DNA from 3 places in the Methylosinus sp. sav-2 genome. Region 1 is predicted to be linked to each of the others. Evidence: predicted binding sites of a transcription regulator. Region 1 holds the regulator's gene; each other region holds the start of a gene.
What was found. The regulator PhoB, encoded in region 1, activates phosphate uptake and scavenging genes when phosphate is short. The targets are predictions, from matches to a motif close to TGTCATNNANCTGTCAT.
Positions count from the first base shown of each region.

Region 2: pstS (phosphate ABC transporter substrate-binding protein PstS) is a predicted target of PhoB. The motif match lies at 1,860-1,876, and genes of this name have one in related genera.
Region 3: EDE12_RS12305 (DUF465 domain-containing protein) is a predicted target of PhoB. The motif match lies at 6,155-6,171, and genes of this name have one in related genera.

Region 1 is NZ_SOEJ01000001.1:263,192-270,713, reverse strand. Features, by position in the region: gene EDE12_RS01260 (glycosyltransferase) at 1-1,027, shown strand, start outside; gene hpnC (squalene synthase HpnC) at 1,045-1,923, shown strand; gene hpnD (presqualene diphosphate synthase HpnD) at 1,920-2,783, shown strand; gene hpnE (hydroxysqualene dehydroxylase HpnE) at 2,780-4,024, shown strand; gene phoB (phosphate regulon transcriptional regulator PhoB) at 4,219-4,962, opposite strand; gene phoU (phosphate signaling complex protein PhoU) at 4,959-5,684, opposite strand; gene pstB (phosphate ABC transporter ATP-binding protein PstB) at 5,715-6,500, opposite strand; gene pstA (phosphate ABC transporter permease PstA) at 6,497-7,336, opposite strand; gene pstC (phosphate ABC transporter permease subunit PstC) at 7,340-7,522, opposite strand, start outside.
Region 2 is NZ_SOEJ01000007.1:49,325-56,846, forward strand. Features, by position in the region: gene aat (leucyl/phenylalanyl-tRNA--protein transferase) at 1-562, shown strand, start outside; gene EDE12_RS13195 (DUF2155 domain-containing protein) at 534-1,208, opposite strand; gene EDE12_RS13200 (NADH:ubiquinone oxidoreductase subunit NDUFA12) at 1,326-1,733, opposite strand; gene pstS (phosphate ABC transporter substrate-binding protein PstS) at 1,975-3,021, shown strand; gene EDE12_RS13210 (FAD-dependent oxidoreductase) at 3,073-4,290, shown strand; gene EDE12_RS13215 (hypothetical protein) at 4,271-5,227, opposite strand; gene EDE12_RS13220 (SRPBCC family protein) at 5,224-5,769, opposite strand; gene EDE12_RS13225 (vitamin B12-dependent ribonucleotide reductase) at 6,373-7,522, shown strand, end outside.
Region 3 is NZ_SOEJ01000006.1:65,920-73,441, forward strand. Features, by position in the region: gene EDE12_RS12270 (HupE/UreJ family protein) at 1-576, opposite strand, end outside; gene EDE12_RS12275 (copper resistance CopC family protein) at 814-1,221, shown strand; gene EDE12_RS12280 (hypothetical protein) at 1,260-1,829, shown strand; gene EDE12_RS12285 (PepSY-associated TM helix domain-containing protein) at 1,831-3,009, opposite strand; gene EDE12_RS12290 (DUF465 domain-containing protein) at 3,414-3,632, opposite strand; gene EDE12_RS12295 (hypothetical protein) at 3,753-4,346, opposite strand; gene EDE12_RS12300 (protein adenylyltransferase SelO) at 4,357-5,793, opposite strand; gene EDE12_RS12305 (DUF465 domain-containing protein) at 5,956-6,135, opposite strand; tRNA gene EDE12_RS12310 (tRNA-Val) at 6,402-6,476, shown strand; gene EDE12_RS12315 (MucR family transcriptional regulator) at 6,753-7,220, shown strand; gene EDE12_RS12320 (polysaccharide biosynthesis tyrosine autokinase) at 7,275-7,522, opposite strand, start outside.

The DNA of each region.
Region 1 (7,522 bases):
CATGGGCGTCCGCGTCGTCGCCGTCATTCCGGCGCGCGACGAGGCCGACGTCGTCGCCATCGGCCTGCGATCTTTGTTCCGCCAGGAGTTCTCCGGCCGGCTCGAGATCGTCCTCGTCGATGACGAGAGCTCCGACGGCACGGCCGAGGTCGCCCGCGCCTGCGCCCGCGAGGAAGGCGCCGAGGAGCGCCTCACAGTGCTCCAGGGTCGACCGGAGCAGGGCTGGACCGGCAAGCTCGCGGCCATGGACCGCGGCGTCGCCCATGTCCTTTCCAGCGGCGTCTCGCCCGATTTCATCTTGTTCTGCGACGCCGACATCGCCTTCGCCCCCGGCCTCGTCGAGCGGCTCGTCGCCGGGGCGGCGGCGCGCGGGACGGTGCTCTCCTCGCTGATGGTCAAGCTGCGTTGCGAGAGCCTCGCCGAGCGCTGGTTCGTGCCGGCTTTCGTCTTCTTCTTCCAGATGCTCTACCCCTTCCCGCGCGTGAACGACCCGAAAAGCCCGGTCGCCGGGGCGGCCGGCGGGGTGATGCTGGTGCGCCCCGCGGCGCTGGAGGAGGCCGGCGGCCTGCAACAAATCCGCGGCGCGCTGATCGACGATTGCGCGCTCGGCAAGCTCATGAAGAAGCAGGGGCCGATCTGGCTCGGCCTCACCGACGACGCCTGGAGCCTGCGGCCCTATCCGCATTTGCGCGATATAGAGCAGATGGTGACGCGCTCCGCCTATGCGCAATTGGGCTATTCGCCCTGGCGGCTGGCCGGCGCTGTCCTCGGCATGGGCCTCGTCTATCTCGCGCCGCCCATTCTCGCCTTCGCGGCGCCGGAGCCCGCGGCTTATATCGCGCTCGTCGCCTATCTATTGATGGCGCAGTCCTATATGCCGTCTCTGCGTTTCTACGGACGCAATCGGCTCGGCGCCTTCGCCTTGCCGGCGGTCGCGGCCTGCTATACGTGGTTCACGCTATTGTCGGCTTGGCGGCACACACGCGGGCGCGGCGGCGCCTGGAAGGGCCGCTACCAGGCCCCCTGAGGAGGATGAGCGATCACATGAGCGACATCGCCGCCGCCGCTTCGGGGAAGGGCCATAAGGACGAGAATTTCCCCGTCGCCTCTCTCTTCGCGCCGCGCCATCGCGCGGCCGTCCTCGCCTTTTACGATTTCGTGCGCGCCGCGGACGATATCTCCGACCATGCGACGCTCCCGGGCGATCAGAAGATCGCCATGCTGGACCGCATGGAGGCGGCGCTGCTCGGCTCCGGCGAGGATATCCCCGTCGCAGCAAAGCTGCGCGCCGAGCTGGCCGTCCGCGGCCTCGAGCCCCGCCATGCGCAGGATCTGCTCATCGCCTTCCGCCGCGACGTGACGCAATTGCGCTATCGCGACTGGGACGATCTCATCGATTACTGCCGCTATTCGGCCATGCCGGTCGGCCGCTTCGTGCTCGACGTCCATGGCGAGGATCGCGCGCGGACATGGGGGCCGAATGACGCGCTCTGCGCGGCGCTGCAGATCATCAATCATCTGCAGGATTGCGCGAAAGATTATCGCAATCTCGATCGCGTCTATCTGCCGCAGGACATGCTCGCCGCCAATGGCGCGAGCGTCGAGATGCTCGCCGCCGATCGCGCCTCGCCGCAGCTCGCCGCGACATTGCGCGCGCTGGCCGAGCGCACGCAGGGGCTGCTGAAGGAGAGCGCGCCTTTCGCCGATCTCATCGTCGACACGCGCCTCGCCATGGAAGTGGGCGCGATCCAGCGCCTCGCCGAGACGCTCACCGCGCGGCTGCGTGTCGCCGATCCGCTGAGCGAGAAGGTTCACGCCTCCAAGCGCCAATATCTGCTCACGGCGCTGGCCGGCGCCGGGATCACTCTGCTGCGCCGGCTCGTCTCGCCGCGCGCCGCCTCCGCCGCGAGCGTCGCGCGATGAGCATGGAGACGATCGCCCCCGAGGCGCCGCGGGTCGCCGCGAAAAGCTCTTTCTATCTCGCCATGCGCATTCTCGAGCCCGAGCGGCGCGATGCGATGTATGCGATCTATGGCTTCTGCCGCGCCGTCGACGACATTGCGGACGAGGAGGGCGACCGCGCCCTACGCCTCTCCCAGCTCGACGATTGGCGGCGCGATCTCGATGCGCTCTACGCCGGCCGCACGCATAAGCGTTGCGCCGATCTGGCGCGGCCGGTGCGCCGCTTCGGCCTCGAGCGCGCCGATTTCGAGGCGGTCATAGACGGGATGGCCATGGATGTCGTCGAGGACATTCGCGCGCCCGAGTGGGATCGGCTCGATCTCTATTGCGATCATGTCGCGAGCGCCGTGGGGCGCTTGTCGGTGCGCGTCTTCGGCCTCGCCGATGAGGCGGAGAGCGCCGGCGGCGCGCTGCCGACCAAGGCGCGCATGCTCGCCTATCACATGGGCCGCGCCTTGCAGCTCACCAATATTCTGCGCGATCTCGACGAGGACGAGGCGCGCGGGCGGCTCTATCTCCCGCGCGAGGCGCTGGAGGCCGCGGGCGTCGCCGATTTCTCGCGCGGCGCAGTGCTGGCGCACCCCGGCCTTCAGCAAGTCTGCGCTGCAGTGGCCGAGCGCGCGCGCAAGCATTACGCGGAATCGGAGCTGCTGATGCGCGTCTCGCCGCAGCGCGCGGTGAAGGCGCCCTATCTGATGGCGACGGCCTATCGCTCGGTTCTCGATCGTCTGGTGGCGCGCGGCTTCGCGCCGCCGCGCGCGCCGGTCTCCGCCTCGCGGACGAAAGTCCTGCTGGCCCTGCTGAGATTCGCGCTGACGTGAGCGGAACGACGCATATCATCGGCGCGGGTCTCGCCGGCCTCTCCTGCGCCATTCGTCTGACCGACGAGGGCCGCAGCGTCGCGCTCTATGAAGCCGCGCGCATGGCGGGCGGGCGCTGCCGGTCCTATTATGATTCCAGCCTCGATCTCGTCATCGACAATGGCAATCATCTGCTGCTCTCCGGCAACGCCACGGCGCTGGATTACGCCCGCCGCATCGGCTCGGTGGATGAGCTGGTCGGGCCGAAGGAATGCGCCTTCGACTTTTTGGACACGCGCGACGGAACGCGCTGGCGCATGAGGCCGAACGCCTCGCGCCTGCCCTGGTGGATTTTCGTGGCGGATCGCCGCGTGCCCGGCACGGCGCCTGCGGATTATCTCGGCGCGATCGGCATTCTCCTCGCCAAAAAGGGCGCGACCATCGGCGAGGCGATGAATTGCTCGGGCGTGCTCTATGAGCGGCTGTGGGGGCCGGTGCTGCTCTCCGCGCTCAATACGGAGCCGCGCTGCTCCTCCGCCGCGCTCGCCGCCGCCGTGCTGCGCGAGACGCTGGCCGCTGGCGGCGCCGCTTGCCGTCCGCTGGTCGCGCGGCGCGGGCTCGGGACGGCGTTCATCGAGCCGGCGCTGAACGCTCTCGCCGCGCGCGGCGCCGCGCCGCGTTTCGCCGCGCGGCTGAAGGGAATCGAATTTTCCGAAGAGCGCGCCACAGCGCTCGATTTCGGCGACGAGAAAATCGCGCTCGGCGAGAATGACAGCGTCGCGCTCGCCGTCCCGCCCTGGGCCGCGCAGGAGCTCGTTCCGGGCCTCGTCGCGCCGGATGATTTCCGCGGCATCGTCAATGCGCATTTCAAGATCGCGCCGCCGCCGGGGCAGCCGGCGCTGCTCGGCATGATCGGCTCGCTCACCGAATGGCTGTTCGCTTTCGAGGACAGGCTCTCGGTGACGATCAGCGGCGCCGATCGGCTGATGGACGAGTCCCGCGAGAGCCTCGCCGAGCGCATATGGGCCGAGGCAGCCGCCGCCACGGGCCTGCCGGCGGCGCTGCCGCAATGGCAGATCGTCAAGGAAAAGCGCGCCACTTTCGCCGCGACGCCGGCGCAGCAGCAGCGCCGCCCCGGCGCTGTGACGGGGTGGCGCAATCTCTTCCTCGCCGGCGATTGGACTGCGACCGGCCTTCCGGCGACGATCGAGGGCGCGATAAGGTCGGGCTATCGCGCGGCGGAGCTGGCGGGGCGTTCATAGGTCGAGCCCGCCGCCGCCGTCATCGCGAGGAGCGTAGCGACGACGCGATCCAGGGACCGCCCCACGGCTCTGGATTGCTTCGCTGCGCTCGCAATGACGATGGGCAGAGGGAGCGCGTGCAGACAAAAGCGAGCCTGAAGGCTCGCGATCCAAAGCGCCCCCTGGACCGCGAGCCTTCAGGCTCGCATCGCCCCTCAATTCCTCCCGAAGGTCTCGTCGAAGGAATAGCCGGTGCCGCGCACGGTGCGGATCGGGTCCTTCTCGCGGCCGCGGATAATCGCCTTGCGCAGGCGGCCGACATGCACGTCGACGGTGCGCTCGTCGATCTCCGCCGAGAGCCCCCACACGCTGTCGAGCAATTGCGCGCGCGAGAAGACGCGGCCGGGTTTTTCCATCAGATATTCCAGCAGACGGAACTCCGTCGGGCCGAGATGAATCTCGCGCCCGCCGCGCTTCACGCGGCGCGTCTCGCGGTCGAGGTCTATGTCGCCGGCGACGAGCCGCGTCGCCACGCGCTCCGGCCGCGCGCGGCGCAGCAGCGCATGCACGCGCGCCATCAGCTCCGGCGGCGAGAAGGGCTTCACCACATAATCGTCGGCGCCGATGGAGAGGCCGCGCACGCGCTCATTCTCGTCGCCGCGCGCGGTGAGCATGATGATCGGCATGCTGCGCGTGTCGTCGCGCGCGCGCAGCCGTCGGCAGATCTCGAGGCCGGAGACGCCGGGCAGCATCCAGTCGAGAATAACGAGATCGGGCTGCGATTCGGAGAGACGGATCTCCGCCTCGTCGCCGCGCTCTATATGCTCGACGAGAAAGCCCTCGGCCTCGAGATTATAGCCGAGCAGCAGCGCCAGCGCCGCGTCGTCCTCGACGACGAGTATGCGCGGCGCGCGGTCGTGCGGCGCCTCGCGCGGAGCGGCGACGCGGATTTCATTCATTTCGTAGGCTCATCCGGTTCCGCGCTGGCGGGAAGGCTCGCCGATTTGCCTTTGGGGCGGTCGGTCGGCATCGCCTCGCCAGTGACGAGATAGACGATTGTCTCGGCGACATTGGTGGTGTGATCGCCGATGCGCTCTATGTTCTTCGAGCAGAACAGCAGATGCGTGCAGAAGGAGATGTTGCGCGGGTCCTCCATCATGAAGGTGAGGAGATCGCGGAACACCGAATCTTCCAGCGCATCGAGCTCGCTGTCGTTGGTCCACACGGCGCGGGCGCGCTCGACATCGCGCTGGGCGTAGGCGTCGAGCACGTCCTTCAGCTGTATGGCGGCGACTTCCGCCATCGTCTTGAGGCCGATGACGGCGCGCGGCACGCGCGCCTCGGAGAGGATCTTCACCGTGCGCTTGGCGATGCTCTTGGCGAGATCGCCGACGCGCTCGAGATCGGCGGCGATGCGCATAGCGGCGATGCATTCGCGCAGATCGATGGCGAGCGGCTGCCGCCGCGCGATGGTGAGGATGGCGTTCTCCTCTATCTCCCGCTGCAGCGCGTCGAGGCGCTGATCGGTGGCGACGACGCGATGGGCGAGCTCAATGTCGAAATTGGCGAGCGCATCCATGGCTTCGGCGAGCATTTTCTCGGCGATGCCTCCCATCTCGGCGATTCTGCGGCCGAGCACTTCGAGGTCGCGGTCATAGGAGCTGACGATATGTTCGCTCATGGTCTCAATGTCCTCGTGCGCGATGCGCGCTCAGCCGAAGCGGCCGGTGATATAGTCCTGCGTCTTCTTGTTCTGCGGCGCGGTGAAGAGATTATTGGTCTCGCCGAATTCGACGAGATCGCCGAGATACATGAAGGCGGTGAAATCGGAGACGCGCGCCGCCTGCTGCATGTTGTGGGTGACGATGGCGATCGTGTAGCGCTCCGACATTTCGTCGATGAGCTCCTCGATCTTCGCGGTCGAGATGGGGTCCAGCGCCGAGCAGGGCTCGTCGAAGAGGATCACCTCCGGCTGAATGGCGACGGTGCGCGCGATGCACAGGCGCTGCTGCTGGCCGCCCGAGAGGCCGAGGCCGCTCGAATTCAGCTTGTCGCGCACCTCGTCCCACAGCGCCGCGCCGCGCAGCGCCGCCTCGACGCGCCCGTCGAGCTCGCTGCGCGAGAGCTTCTCGTAGAGGCGAATGCCGAAGGCGATATTGTCGTAGATCGACATGGGGAAGGGCGTCGGCTTCTGGAACACCATGCCGACGCGCGAGCGCAGCAGGTTGAGATCGATGTGCGGGTCGAGGATATTCTCGCCGTCGAGCAGCACCTCGCCCTCGGCGCGCTGCTTGGGATAGAGGTCGTACATGCGGTTCAATATGCGCAGCAGAGTCGATTTGCCGCAGCCGGACGGGCCGATGAAGGCCGTCACCTTATGGGTGTAGAGCGGCAGCGAGATCGATTTCAGCGCCTTCGACGACCCGTAATAGAAATCCAGATCGCGAACCGAGACTTTCGTCGGAATAGTGGCTTCGACAACCGGCATGGCGGTCATTTGTTTTTTCCCTGGCTGCTGAGCGCGCGCGCGGTGATGGAGAGCAGAAGGACGGCGATGGTGACGAGCAGAGCGCCGGTCCAGGCGAGCTGCTGCCAGTCCTTGTAGGGCGAGAGCGCGAATTGGAAGATGACGACGGGCAGGCTGGAGACCGGCGCGTTGAGATCCGTGCTCCAGAACTGATTGTTGAGCGAGGTGAAGAGCAGCGGCGCCGTCTCGCCGGAGACGCGCGCAATGGCCAGCAGCACGCCGGTGACGATGCCGGATTTCGCCGCGCGATAGGCGACGCGCATCAGCATATGGGAGCGCGGCAGGCCGAGCGCCGTCGCCGCCTCGCGCAGCGGCAGCGGCACCAGCAGCAGCATGTCCTCCGTGGTGCGCACGACGACCGGCACCACCAGCACGCCCAGCGCCAGAGCGCCCGCTATGCCGGAGAAATGCCCGACCTGCGCCACCACCACCGTATAGACGAAGAGGCCGACGACGATGGAGGGCGCGCTGAGCAGAATGTCGTTGATGAAGCGCACCACGGTGCTGAGCTTCGAGTAGCGGCCATATTCGGCCATATAGGTGCCGGCGAGCATTCCGAGCGGAGTGCCGAGCAGCACGCCGATCGTCGTCATCACCAGCGAGCCGGCGATGGCGTTGAGCAGGCCGCCGGTGGCGCCGGGCGGCGGCGTCATCTCGGTGAAGACGGCCGGCGAGAGGCCGCGCGCGCCCTCATAGATCAGCGCGCCGAGGATCAGCACCAGCCAGGCGAGGCCGAAGACGGTGCCGGTCCAGCACAGCGTGGTGGCGATCACATTGGTGCGGCGGCGGGAGGTATAGAGGGACAAGGGTCAGGCTCCCGATTTCTGCTCGATGCGCATCAGCATGAAGCGCGCCGCCGCCAGCACGAAGAAGGTGATGACGAAGAGGATGAGGCCGAGCTCGATCAGCGCGGAAGTGTAGAGGTCGCCGACAGCCTCGGTGAATTCATTGGCGATCGTCGCCGAGATGGTCGTGCCGGGCGCGAGCAGCGA
Region 2 (7,522 bases), on a different contig from region 1:
GGATGCGTTCAAGGTCTCACATTCGCTCGCCAAGACGATCCGATCGGATCGTTTCGAGGTGCGGGTCGATACGGATTTCGACGCCGTGATCGCGGCTTGCGCGGCCTCCGCGCCCAAGCGCGAGAACACTTGGATCAATTCCGAGATCAAGCGGCTCTATCGCAAGCTGTTCGACATGGGCTTCGCCCATACGGTCGAATGCTGGCGGGATGGAAGACTGGTCGGCGGCCTCTATGGCGTCTCTATGCGCGCCGCCTTTTTCGGCGAGAGCATGTTCCACCTCGAGACCGACGCCTCCAAAGTGGCGCTGGCGCACCTCGTCGCGCGGCTCGTCAAAGGCGGCTTCCGCCTGCTCGACACGCAATTCATGACCACGCATCTCGCCTCGCTCGGCGCGATAGAGGTCAGCCGCGACGCCTATCATGCTCTGCTGGAGCAGTCTTTGTCGGTCCCTGCCCGTTTCGCCGCCTGGCCGGACGACGCGCCCGTTCCCGGCCGCGAGATCGTCGCGATTCTGCGGCCGGAGCCACAGCTCAGAACGGAAAAGGCGAAGGCGCCGTAGCGGGCGCCGGCTCCTGCGCGGGCTGCTTCTTTTTCTTCTTCTTGGGCTTTTCGGCCGGAGCCGCGGCCGCTGGCTCGGCGCTCTCCGGGGCCTTCGCGGCCTCTGGCGGAACCGAATCGCGCGGGCCGATCGGCGCGGCCTCGACCGGAACGGGCGCGACCGGCTCGACCTTGCGAGAGCGGGAGCGCTTCTTCTCCGGCGCAGGGACGGCAGTGGCCGCCGCCGCAGGATCGGCCGCCGGCGCCTGAACGATCTCCTTGCCGCCGCGGCAATCGACCAGCCAAACGTCATAGACCGGGTGCTCGACGCCATGCAGGCCTGGGCTCGCTGCGAACATCCAGCCGGAGAAAATCCGCTTGGCGTCGTTCTTCCCCGTGTCCTGCTCGTCGACCTCGACGAAGCTCGTGGTCTGCGGAGCCTCGGTCTGCGGACGCGTGTTGCAGACGCGCGGCGTCACCTGAAGCGAGCCGAATTGCACGGTCTCGTCTATGGCGACGTCGAAATTGATGATCCGGCCTGTCGTCTTGTCGAGCCCGGCGAAAATGGCGGTGGGATTGCGTATGGGATCCGCGGCCGCCGCGCCGAGGCCGACGAGGAAGGCGGCTCCCGAAAGAGCGAAACGCAGGCGGAAGCAGCGGGAGATCATATCGGCTCTCGTTTCCGATCTCTGGCTCGGGCCAGCCGCCCGCGCCTCATGCGCCGTCGTTGAATAGGAAGAGCGTGGCGGATCGATGGTCGCGGACAGGGCCGCGACCGTCTCGCCTCAAGCCTCGGGGGTCCAGGCCTGATAGTCGCCGCCGGCGGGAGCGCGGCGGCCCTCGGCCAGGATCGAGCCCGGCGGATGATAGGCGGCGGAGGTGCCGGTCAGATTGGGGCGATAGGTCAGCTCCCATTCCTTCGGCTCGTATTTCTCCTGCGTCGGCGGCGTGTCGACCGTGTGGTGCAGCCAGCCGTACCAGCCGGGCGGCGTCGCCGAGCCCTCGGCATAGCCCTTATAGATGACCCAGCGGCGCTCGAAGCCGAGCGCCTTGTCCTTCTTGCCGCCGCGGCGGCGGTAATAGACATTGCCGAACTCATCCGTCCCGACGCGCTCGCCATAGAGCAGCGTCCACAGGCCCGTGCTGAGCGTCGCCCGGTTCCACCAAGTGAAGAAGCGAATGATGTAGGACATGTCGGAAGCGTCCAAGAATGTTTGCGTGGCCCCTTATTGCGTCAAGACAGCGCAATGTCCAGTCGGGCGCGCCACTTCCGCTGCGTGGGCTTTGCTTTTGGCGCGAAGTCGTAGAAAAGGAGGCATGTGACAGAAAAACGACAGCCGTCGCGCCGCCAAGGCGCGCCGCAGAGAGCTGAAACCATTGGCTTCCAGCTCTCGTGGACAAGAGCCACGCGTCGAAATTCCAAGGGACGGCCGCATGATTTCCAAAGCCTCGAGGCTCATTCTTCACGCCGCTCTGGCGGCGATCCTTTCAGTGGGGAGCGCGCGCGCCCTCGATATTTCCGGCGCCGGCGCGACTTTTCCCCTGCCCATCTACGCCAAATGGGCGCAGAGCTATTCGAAAGAAACCGGCAATCGCGTCAATTATCAATCGATCGGCTCGGGCGGCGGCATCCGCCAGATCAAGGCGCGGACAGTCACTTTCGGCGCCTCGGACCAGCCGCTGAGCGCCAAGGAGCTCGACGCAGCCGGGCTCATCCAATGGCCGCAAGTGGTGGGCGGCGTCACCCCCGTCGTCAATCTGGACGGGGTCGGCTCCAATGAGCTGGTCCTCGACGGGACCACGCTCGCGCGCATTTTTATCGGCGAAATCAAGCTCTGGAACGATCCGGCGATCCACGCGCTGAACCCGAAGATCGCTCTGCCGGCGACGTCGATCGTCGTCGTGCACCGCTCGGACGGATCGGGCACGACTTTCTGCTTCACCCACTATCTCTCCCGCGTCTCCGCCGATTGGAAGGCGAAGGTGGGCGAGAACGTGGCTGTGGAATGGCCGCTCGGCCTCGGCGCCAAGGGCAATGAGGGCGTCGCCAATAATGTCGCCACCGCCAAAGGCGCGATCGGCTATGTCGAATTCGCCTACGCCAAGCAGAATAAGCTCGCCGCCGTCAGCCTGGTGAATCGCGACGGCAAGATCGTCGCGCCGGGCAAGGAGAGCTTCGAGGCCGCCGCCGCCAATGCCGATTGGGCCGGCGCGCCGGGCTTTTTCCATCTGCTGACCGAGCAGCCGGGCGCGGGCTCCTGGCCGATCGCGGCGGCGACCTTCATTCTGCTGCCGAAGCAGCCGCAGGATGCGGCCGCGGCGCTGGAAGCGCTGAAATTCTTCGACTGGGCTTTCTCCAAGGGCGCCGCGGCGGCCGAGGAGCTGGATTTCGAGCCCATGCCAGCCTCCGTGGTGACGCTGATTCGCAAGAGCTGGGCGGCCAATGTGAAGGATGCGAATGGAAAACCGCTGCTGAACTGACCATAAAGGTCGGCAGCGGCCGCGCGCGGCCTATTCGCACAGGAGCGGCCGATGACGCAGACGATCTCCACGAGATGCTGCGTGGTCGGCGGCGGCCCGGCGGGGCTGATGGTGGGCTTTCTGCTCGCCCGCGCCGGCGTCGAGACGATCGTCCTCGAGAAGCACGCGGATTTCCTGCGCGATTTCCGCGGCGACACGATTCATCCTTCCACGCTTCAGCTGATGTTCGAGCTCGGCCTGCTCGAGAAATTTCTGAAGCTGCCGCATCGCAAGGCGTTTCAGCTCTCCGCGGTTTTGGGAGACCGCAAATTCGTCGTCGCCGACTTCCGCCACCTGCCGACCTTGTGCAAATTCGTCGCCTTCATGCCGCAATGGGACTTTTTGGACTTCATCGCCGGCGAGGCGAAGAAGCTGCCGAACTTCCGCCTGTCGATGAAGACCGCAGCAGAGGGACTCCTCGAGGAGGACGGCCGCATCGTCGGCCTGCGCGCCGAGGGGCCGGAGGGACCGCTCGAGATCAGAGCCGATCTCACCATCGCCGCGGATGGGCGGACGTCGCGGATGCGCGAATCGGCGGGCCTCGCGGTCGAGGAATTGGGCGCGCCCATGGATGTGCTGTGGCTCGAGCTGCGGCGCAAGGCGGATGATCCGGAAGAAACTTTCGGCCGCATCGCGCCGGGCCGCATGGTGGCGATGATCGAGCGCGGCTCCTATTGGCAGATCGGCTATGTGATTCCAAAAGGCGGCGCGCAGGCGCTGCGGAGCCGACCGATCGACGAGCTTCGCCGCGCCCTCGCCGACAGCGTTCCCTTTCTGGAGGATCGCGTCGAGGATTTGCGCGATTGGGAGGATGTGAATCTGCTGACCGTTCAGGTCGATCGGCTGAAGAATTGGAGCCGGCCGGGCCTGCTCTGCATCGGCGACGCGGCCCATGCGATGTCGCCGATCGGCGGCGTTGGAATCAATCTCGCGATTCAGGACGCTGTGGCGACCGCCAATCTCCTCGCCGAAAAGCTGCGCGATGGGACGCTGCGCGACGCGGATGTCGGCGCCGTGCAGAAGCGCCGCGAGCTTCCGGCGCGGTTGACGCAACGGCTGCAGCTCTTCATTCAGAATCGCGTGATCCGCAACGTGCTCGCCGCAGACCAGCCCTTCGAGCCGCCGCTGGCCTTGCGGCTTTTGGATATTTTCCCGGCGCTACGGCAATTGCCGGCGCGGCTGATCGGCCTCGGCGTGCGGCCGGAGCACATCAATTCATCGCGCGGATAAAAGCGCCGAAGGCGCGCGGGCCGTCGCCGGTCTTGGCCTTGGCGATCACCTTCAGGCTGTCGGCGGCGATCGACCAGAACTCATTGGTGAACCAATTGGCGACATAGATCGTCTTGCCGTCGCGGCTCGCCCCTATGCCTTCCGGATATTCGCCGACCTTCACCTGCGACACCGACGCGAATGTCGAGAGATCGAAGACGCTGACCGATTCGGCATATTGATCGGTGACGAAGCCCCTGCCCTGCGCCAGCGCCACGCAATAGGGCCGCTTGCCGACCTTCACCGTGGCGATGACGCGCCGGCTCGAAAGATCGACGACGCTGACATCATCCGATTCGACATTGGCGGTGTAGGCGCGCTCGCCCTTGGCGTCGATGGTGACGCCGAAGGGATGACGGCCGACATCGAGCTCGCCGAGCTTCTCGAAGGACGCCGCATCGACGAAGGCGATTTTATTGGCGTCGCGAATCGCCACGAGGATCGTCTTGCCGTCCGGCGTCACCGCGACGCCGGAGGGCGTGACGCCGACTTTCGCCGTGGCGACGACGCCCGCTTCCGGATCGACCGCAAAGAGCCGCTGCTCATACATGTCGGCGACATAGACGCGCTTGCCATCCGGTGCGACGGCGAGGCCGAGCGGACCGCCCTCCAGCGGAATCTTGCGCAGGACGCGACGCTCGCGCGTGTCGACGACGGAGAGATATTTGCCCTCCGGGCTCGTCACATAGGCGCGCGCGCCATCAGCCGAGACCGCGACGCCGGCCGGCTTGCCGCCGATCGGCAGAGTCGCGACGGGCACCATGGTCGAAAGATCGACGATGGTGAGATCGCCGCTGCCCTGATTGGTGACGAAAGCCTCGTCCGCTCCCGCGGGCGAGGCGAGAGCGAGCCCGAGAAGGGCGGCGCGCGCCGCCCTGCCCCAGGATGCAGAGATCATTTGCCTTCGACCTTGGCCTTCAGCGAGGCGAGGCCGGCCTTGTAGAGATCGCCCACCGCCTTCAGCGCGGCCTCGTCGGAGAGCTCCGGCGGCGGATCGTTGTTCGGGAAGCCGCGGTAGAAGGCGCCGCGCCATTCGACGACGCTCTTGTCGCCCTGCGGCTTTATCGTGATCGTCGAGGAGTAATTGTTCACCGGCAGGATCTTCACATCCACCTTCTCGATGCGATAGGCGAGCGAGAAGTCCTTGGCGTCATATTTGGTGAGCAGCTCGTCGATCTCGCCGCCATTCTTCAGCGTGATATGGCGCGTGGCCTTGTCGGGCGTGTTGTCGCCCGTTCCTTCCGTCTTGGCGACGGGGGGCAGCCAGCTCAAATCCTGGAAATTGCCGACGATGGCCCAGACCTTCTCGGCCGGAGCCGCGATCTCGATCGTCTCCGTCACCTTCTGGCGCGAGGGGCCGTGGGCGAGCGCGGCCGACGAAGCCAGAGCCGCGAGCGACAAGGCGGCCAGGAAACCCCGGCGCGCGACGACGAATGACATGACTACCTCCTGCAGGGCTTTTTAGGCGCCTATTGCCCCGGCGCCGCCGGCGCGCAACTAACTCCTCCGCGCCCTGCGGCGTCAAGACTCCCGATCTCGGCGGGCGGAAAATCCCGCCATAGGGCGGCAGAGCTCCCGGAGAGGCGACAAAGCTTTCGGCGAGGAATGAGTCGCCGCCCGCCGGCCTGCTCGAGAATCGCGCTCCGATCCCCCTTACGTAAAGCTCGGCTCACGTCGAGCCCGTTGTCCAGAGCGCGACTCGGCTTTCCCCATTATCCACGGAATTTTGCAAGATATTGTCTGATTATTTATTCCTCACACTACATCTTGACGCCCATGGAAGAGTGACGCACTGTGCCGGGGTCTAATGACGCAGCGGCGGATGATCGAAAAAGCTGGTTCTCGCGCGCCCCGAGCGGGCGGCGCGACGCTTTTCGGCAGCCTAAGCTGCGCCTCGTCGCCGCGGCTATCCGCCGCGCTGCGGCCCGACCCCCGTATCTGCGTTTCCAGCCGACGTAGAGTCCCTGCCAAAACGAGCTTGTCGCGACCGACTCATCGGCCGCGATCGATTCACCGCGCGCAATTTTCGAGGATCGAAATACGATGAAGATCGAGCGACGCCACACGACCGCCGGCCAGTCTCCCTATGCGGATATCGAATTTCGCGCCGCGCGCAGCGAGATCCGCAACCCTGACGGCTCGGTGGTGTTCTCGCTCGAGAATATCGACGCGCCGGCCGATTGGAGCCAGGTCGCCGTCGACGTGCTCGCGCAGAAATATTTCCGCAAGGCCGGCGTGCCGGCGCGGCTGAAGCGCGTCGAGGAGCATGAGGTTCCGAGCTTCCTGTGGCGCTCTGTTCCCGACTCCGAGGCGCTCGCCCTTCTGCCCAAGGCGGAGCGCTATTCCTCCGAGACCTCGGCGCGCGAGGTGTTCGACCGTCTCGCCGGCGCCTGGGCCTATTGGGGCTGGAAGGGCGGCTATTTCGACACGGAGGAGGACGCCTCCGCCTTTCAGGACGAGCTGCGCTACATGCTGGCGCGCCAGATGGCGGCGCCCAATTCGCCGCAATGGTTCAACACCGGCCTACATTGGGCCTATGGCGTCGACGGCCCCAGCCAGGGTCATTTCTATGTCGACTACCAGACCGGCAAGCTGACCAAGTCCAAGACCGCCTATGAGCATCCGCAGCCGCACGCCTGCTTCATCCAGTCGGTGGAGGACGATCTCGTCAATGACGGCGGCATAATGGATCTTTGGGTGCGCGAGGCGCGCCTGTTCAAATATGGCTCCGGCACCGGCTCCAATTTCTCCAAGCTGCGCGGCGAGAAGGAGAAGCTCTCGGGCGGCGGCTCCTCCTCCGGCCTCATGTCCTTCCTCAAGATCGGCGACCGCGCGGCGGGCGCGATCAAATCCGGCGGCACCACGCGCCGCGCCGCGAAAATGGTGGTGGTCGATGTCGACCATCCCGATATCGAGGCCTTCATCGACTGGAAGGTGAAGGAGGAGGAGAAGGTCGCCTCGCTCGTCGCCGGCTCCAAGATCGTCAAGAAGCATCTGAAAGCCGTGCTGCGCGCCTGCGTCAATTGCGAGGGGCCGGGCTTCGATTGCTTCGACCCGGAGAAGAATCCGGCGCTGAAGCGCGAGATCAGAGCCGCGCGCCGCGCCGAGGTGCCGGACAATTACATCAAGCGCGTCATTCAATTCGCGCGTCAGGGCTATAAGGACATTTCCTTCGACACCTATGACACCGATT
Region 3 (7,522 bases), on a different contig from region 1:
GGGGGTGAGCAGCGGCTTGGAGAGATCGATCGGCGCGTCGCCGGGGAAGACCATCACCTCGCCGGGCGCCGGCTCCGCGCCGAGCCGCTGCGCCTCGGTGAGGCGCTCGTCGGCGTCGCGCTCGCCTATGCCGACGAGATGCTTCGCACGGCGTCCCTGCGCCTCGAGCAGCCGATAGGGGTCGTAGAAGATCTGTCCCGCGACGGCGCTGCAATCGAGGCGCAGCGCGACCTTGGAATCGCGCGGATTGGCGGGGTCCGCGCCCACCGAGGCGATCTCGCTCGGGCAGGATTCGCCGGCCTCGTTCCGCAGGGCGACGCGGCTCTGGATGAATTTGCCGATCATCGCCTCGATGACGCCGGGCTCGGTGAGATCGACATCGGCGGCGCTCGGCTTGCTTTCGGCGAACATGCGCTCGATGTCGGCGCCGAGGAAGCCGACCTCCAGGCGATAGCGGCCGCCCCCTTCCGGGACGATGCGGCTGCTGGAAATATCCGCCGTATGCGCCTTCGCGGCCGTGGCGCCGCCGAGCAGGACGAGAATGGCGAAGAGCAGGGCGAAGGGCGAAGGCGTCATTCTCATCATTTCCTTCGCCATCGTCTCCCTCGACAACTCTCTTGACGCTTCGCGACACGGCGACGTATGCAAGATAAGATGATAGTGCATATCAGACCGGCCATGACAAGGCCGAAGCGGATAGGGCCGAGGCAGGCCGGCGCGCTCGTTGCGCCGCACAATTGCCGGCGGCGCGAGCGCCTTGCTCACGCCCGAGAGGGCGCTTAGCATCGACGCAAGCACGACAAAACGGAACCCATGATCCTTCCCGCCGCCGCTCCTCGTCGAACCGCTGTCCCGCTGCGCTGCGCTGCGCTTCTCCTGCTCGGCCTCGCTGTCTGTTTCGCCTCGCCACGCGCATGGGCTCACGCCATCGTCGTGCGCACCTCGCCGGCGCAGGATGGCGTCGCGCCTGGAAACATCGGCAAGGTCGATGTCTGGTACGACGCCGGCATAAGGGACGCTTTCGCGGCGCTGGCGGTGATCGCCGCCTCCGGCGAGCGGGTCGACAAGCGCGACGCCGCGATCGATCGCGCCGATCCGGCCCATGTCTCGGTCGGCGTCAATCCGCTCGGCCCCGGCAAATATACGGTCCGCTACCGCGCGCTTTCGGCCGACGGCCATCTCGTCAGCGGCGCCTGGGAGTTCGAGGTGCGGCCTCAATAGCGCTGATCGAGCACAGCAAGGGAAAGGAAGCCGCCGAGATGAGTCCCAACGGCCGGATGAATCTGATGTTGTTCCTCGCCGTCGTGGTGATCGCCGCCGGCAATGTCGGCGCCTTCACCTATTCGCTCTGGGGGCCGTCCTTCAGCCTCTATTGGAATGATTTTCTGGATGCGCATCTCTATCGGCCGGCGGTCAAGGCGGGTGATCGCACAATTGCGAATTGCCTCAAGGTCAGCGATTTCTATTCGGCGCGGCTGACGACCTATTTCCTCGGGGATTCGGACAAGAGCGCCGGCGGCCCGACCACCGATCTCAGCAAATATGACGAATATTGCGATCGTGTGCCGGGCACCGGCAAGGTGATCTTCTCCGTCACGCTGATGGAGAAGGACGTGCGGAGCCAATCGGTCGCGCTCGCCTTCTACAAGAGCGACGCCAAAGGCGGGCTCGAGCTTTTGACCTCCGTCCCGTCCAAGCCGCATCCGGCCGGCTTCGTGACTTTGGAATCCTCTGTCGATCACAAGGGAAAATATCTCCTCGAGCTCGCTTTCGGCGAAGGCAAGAGCGAGGAGGACAGGATCGCCATGCCGATCTCCGTCGGCCAATGATTCACTTGCGCCGAGCGCGGCGCTTCTGCCGCCATCGCAGGAACCCGCTCACATAGAGGATAAGCGGCGCGAGCCCCGTCAGCGCGACCAGCGCGCGGCCGGGAACGCCGAAGGCCTCGCCGCAATGCAGCGGGAACAGCCATTCCAGCAGCTTCTCGCCGGCGGTGAAATCATCGCGGTCCTGTGTCTGCAGCACGCGGCCGCTGTAGCGATCGACGCCGACATTGCGGAATGTCTTGGTGCGGTTGGGCTCGCTTTCCGACTGCTTGCCGATGACATAAACGCCATCGTCGCCGCTCGGCAGCAGAACCCAATGCAGCCGTCCCTCCGGGAAAACTTTTTCCGCGCTGGCGATGGCCTCGTCGAGGCCGATCGGCGCGCGGCCGGCGATCGGCGTCGATCGTCCAAAGTCCGGCTCGGGGCGCACCGGAGAGATCAGCGTCGCCAGCGAATGCGTCGCCGGCTTGAAGATCATCGCGATTCCGGTGGCGAGCGTCGCCAGCAGTAGAATGGCGAAATAGGCGCCGACGCTGCGATGCGCGTCATAGACGATGCGCTCGCGGCTCGCGCTCCATTTGATCGTCAGGCCCATCCGCCAATCGCCATTGCGCGGGAGCCAGAGATAGAGTCCGAGGATGATCGAGACGAAGATGACAATGCCCAGACTGCCGATGAGATAGGCGTTATTGACGCCGAGCAGCAGCGTCCAATGAAAAGCCATGACGATCTGCACGAGCGGCTGCGCGAGCACGTCGTCGCCATGCGCGAGCAAGCGGTCGCCGGTCACTTCGGCCCGATAGGGATCGACGAAGATCTGATGGAAAGAGCTGTCGAGATCGTCGGTCTCGACCATATAGCCGATGATCGCCGCCGCATTCGCATGGCGCGGCAAAGTGATGCGCTCGGGCCGGCCCTCCGCCGGCATGGCCGCGGTCGCCGCGGCGAGAATCTCGTCGAGCGGACGCATGACGGCCGGCGTCGGCGGCTCGACGCGCATGAGCGGGGCGTTCAGCCATTCGTCTATGTCTTCGCGAAAGGCGAGCAGGCTGCCGCTGAGACCGATGAGGACGAAAACTGCGCCGGCGAAAAGACCGATGTAGCGATGGGCAGACAGAAATATTTTGCGGCCCCGCTCGTTCCGCCCCATGATGCGCGCCTCCGGTCGCCAGATGTTGCTCATGCTCGGCTTCTCCGCCGCGAGCGAGGGAGCGTCTTCCGCCGCTCATGTCAACGCGGTGGAGCGGCGGGCGATCCCGAGGGGAAAATTCATGTGCAGGCGCTGGGATGCTTTGGCCGTCGGGCGCTAAACGTGTAATATAGGATGATTGAGGCCCCGGGCGGCGGAAATGCGGTCCGAGTGGGAACCTGTGCGCTGTTCCGTCGCATCTCGGCTTATTGTATCTCTCTTGGACAGGCATAGGCTCGCCAAAATTGAAAAAAGAACGGCGGAGGACCGTATGGGGAGCGCCCAGGATAGCAAGGAAACCGTGAGGCTCGTGGCGGTCCTCGCGATCGTCGCCATTGTCTCGCTCGCCGTTGTGGTCGGCCTCAGAATGTGGAAATAGCGCGCCGCTTTCGCCCGGATCAGGCGATGATGTCGGGCGTGAGCTGATCTTCCAGAAACGCAACGCGATCGCGCAGCAGCAATTTTCGTTTCTTCAGCCGCTGAATTTGCAGCTGGTCCACGGCGCCGACCGCGAGAAGGGCGTCGATCGCATCCTCGAGGTCTTTGTGCTCGAGCTTCAGTCGCTCGACTTCTAGCCGGATCGCATTGCGTTCGGCTTCGTTCAGCTCATCAACCATTCGCCAACCTGCCCGAGCGCCGCTTGGCGGCGAGTCGTGACGCGAGGATTATCGCCTCGCATCATGTTCATCTTCAAGTCCTAATGAGAAGGCGGCGACGCCTTCTCGCGAATTTCCGTCTCAGTCGACCGCGATCGACTTGTCCAGTTCCACGCAGGCGGCGGGGTCCACGCGCTCCAGCTCGAAGACGCGGTTCTGACGCGTCAGCTCGAGATAGAGGGACTTCTTCCTCTGGTCCGGGCCACGCCAGCCGCTCACGCCCTCGTCCATGTAGAGCGTGACAGAAGCGCCATCCTCGGCGAGATCGATGGGAAATTCGCCGCCTTCCTCGGCCGAGCCGCCGAGGCCGCCGCGCGCCATGCATTGGGCGGCGGCGTCCTTGCGGAACGAGCGGATGAGGCGGGCGCCGTCGACGTCGCGATTGGCCTCTTCGCTCCAGGCGCAGCCGCCGACGACGTAAAAAGCCTTGCCATGGCCCTTGTGGCGAAGCTCGATGCGCAAATCGCGCGCGTCCTCCGCCGTGGAGGCGAGCTCGCGCTGCAGCGACAGCCGCACGGAGACGACGGTCTGGCCGGGATGCGCGCGCAAATGCGCTTCGTCATAGCGACGGAAGAAGCAGGCCCCGCTCGGCGGGATTTTGTCGATCAGCAGATTTTTGGCGGCGGCGGCGCTCGAAAGAGCGAGAGACAGAGAGACGCATAGCGAGCGCTTCATTTTCCGAACGTCATCCCCCGGCAGGCGCCGGCGCATAGGCTTCACGCATGGAGGCGATCTGTGCGACCTTCTCGGCGAGCGCGCTCCAATCGTCACGCTCGGCGATATGCGCCCAGATCGATTCGACCTCTTCGATCAGCATAGTGCAGGGGACGGGGCGACGGAAATAGGGATGGTCGAGATTGGCGGCCGGCGATGTCTCATGCGCGGCGAGCGCCTCGCGCAGCCCTTGGAATTCCGGCGCGTCATAGGCCGCCGCCTCCGGGCTAGCGGCGGCGCGTTCGCGGCTCGCCATGCCGCCGCGCCAATCGAAGAATGTCTGCTCATAGGGCGCTTGCGTCTTGCCGAGAAACTCCAGCAATCCTTTGGCGAGAGCGGCGTCCTGCTCGGGATCGTCCGCCGGCAGCAGGCCGAAGCGATCGAGCAGAGCGAGCTGGAACTCGCGCTGGAGGACGGCCTGATAGCCGCCGAGAATCTGCTCGGCGCGCTGCAGCCCGACATGCGGCAGAATGGTCTCGGCGAGGCGGGTGAGATTCCAGCCGAGCGCGCCCGGCTGGCGGCCGAAGGAATAGAGCCCACTGTCGTCGAAATAGGCCGCTGTGAATTGCGGATCATAGCGCGGCGCGAAGCGCCACGGCCCATAGTCGAAGCTCTCGCCGGTGACGTTGATATTGTCCGAGTTGAGCACGCCATGGACGAAGCCCGCGGCCATATAGCGCGCGCCGAGCCGCGCCACGCGCGCGCCGACGCGCTCGAGAAAAGCGCCGGCGCGGCTTTCCGACGGCTCGCCGGCCAGCTCGGGAAAATAATTGGCGACGCAATAGTCGATGAGCCGTCCGAGCGCTTCCTGGTCGTCGAGATGGGCGAGGCGCTGAAACGTGCCGATCCGAATATGGGAATGGGAGAGCCGCACCAGCACGCTGGAGCGCGTCGGCGACGGCTCGTCGCCGCGATAGAGCGGCTCGCCGGTCTCGATCAGGCTGAAGCTCTTGGAGGTGTCGACGCCCTGCGCCTCCAGCATCTCCGTGGCGAGAATCTCGCGCATGCCGCCTTTCAACGTGAGCTTGCCGTCGCCCTGGCGCGACCAGGGCGTGCGACCGGAGCCTTTTGTGCCGAGATCGAGCAGTCGGCCGTCCGCGGCGTCGCGCAATTGCGTGAACAGAAAGCCGCGGCCGTCGCCAATGTCCGGATTGTAGGTGCGGAACTGATGGCCGTGATAGCGCAGCGCCAGCGGCTGCGGAAAGCCGCCGGGCAGGGGCTCGAAACGGCCGAGATGGGCGATCCATTCCTCTTCCGTCAGCGTATCCAGACCGACGCGCGCCGCCCAGCGCTGATTGCGATAGCGCAGAATATGCTGCGGAAAGCGGGCGGGCTCGACACGGTCGAAGAAGCCGTCGCCGAGCGTGGCGTGGAGGGTCTCGGCGCGATAGCGCGGGGAAGGGGGCATGGGGTTCTCGGCTCTCGCTTTGGCAGAAGATTCTGCGACCAGAGACGCCCCGAAGCAAGCCGGGCGCCCGCGCGGGCCGAAGCGAGCGTTGCGGCGCCCTATGCGACAAAAAAGGCGGAGAGCATCTCTCCGCCTCGACGCTAGACCGCTTTCGCAAGCTGTTCAGTGCAGGCTGACGCCTTGCCGCAGCTTGTTGATCTCGTCCTTGAGCTGAAGCTTCTTGCGCTTCAATTCGTGGAGCTTCGAATCGTCGTATCGGGGATGGTGCTGAACCTGATCGATCTCTTTCTTGAGCGCCTGATGGCGGCGTTCGAGCTCGACGAGATGGGTCTGTAGCGACATACGGCGCCTCCTTTGGTTGATGACAGAAGGACGACGCCAGTGTGACATGAATTCCAAGGCCTGCAAGGGGCGAAGACGTCGCGGGCCAATGAATTATTTCGCCCAAAGCCGCTGTTCGCGGAAGGAAATCTTAACGCTTGGGGACGCTGGGGCCGGGGTTTTGCGACAGGGCGTGGAAACTGTCGAAGGGCGCTTGCGCCTCGGCCCGACTGCCATTATACGGGCTTCACTCGCGCCGGACGGAGCAAGCATCCGAACGGCGCCGGGGGCGCGTAGCTCAGCGGGAGAGCACTACGTTGACATCGTAGGGGTCACAGGTTCAATCCCTGTCGCGCCCACCATTCTGATCCACCCTACGCTCGATCCATTCCGCCGCCCGATGACGAAAATCGCATCGGGCGAAATTTTTTGTCGGTCACGCGACGTCTCGTTCCTTGCCTAGCCTCGCCGCGCCGATATTCGGCGGGCTTTCTATTTCAATTCGACGTTCTGCGGCCTATATCATCGAAATTGAGCTTGTTACTCGAGCCGAATCTGTCGCCGAGGGAAGTCGCTGATTGCCTTCGAATTCGATATCGGCTCCAATAGAAAAAGATTCGACCGAGGAGGGAAAGGCCATGTCCGAAGCCGAAGACAAAGCGCTCGTCGCGCAGATACTCTCTTCCTATCTTTCGAATAATACTGTTGCGCCTCTCGACCTTCCTTCTGTCATCGCAGCTGTGAAAAAAGCCTTCGGCGGCGCCGACGCCGAGACGTCGAATGCAACGGACGGCGAGGCCAAGCAGTGGCGGCCTGCCGTTCCGGTGAAGAAATCCGTCACAGCGGATGCGATTACTTGCCTTTGTTGTGGTGAGCCGTTCAAATCCTTGAAGCGTCATCTTCAGGCCGAGCACAAGCTGACGCCGGATGATTATCGCGCCGCATTCGATCTAAAGAGCGATTATCCGATCGTCGCGCCCAATTACGCTGCGCAGCGCTCGGCTCTGGCCAAATCGCTCGGCCTCGGCCGCAAGCCGGCGGCGAAGACCGTTTCCGCCGCGAAGAAGCGCGGCGCGCCGCTGCGCAAGGCCGCCGCCGAGGCCTGACGGCGAGGTCTGACGGAAAGCCGCGCCGCGGGTGAGCTCGTCCGCCGGCGCGTCTCACTCGGCGTGATAGGCGTCGAAGGCGCCTCCGCCCGCATAGGGCGAATAGGCGTAGGGGCCATATTTGCGCGCCTTCGCCTCGATCACCAGATTGAGCGCGACGCCCGCTATTCTGCCGCGATCGGGAAGCCGCTCGATCGCATGAGCGACGGTTTCGCGCGGCGTCGCCGCCCAGCGAATGACGACGACAGTCTTATCGACGAGTCCGGCGATGAGAATCGGATCGACGACGGGGCCGATCGGCG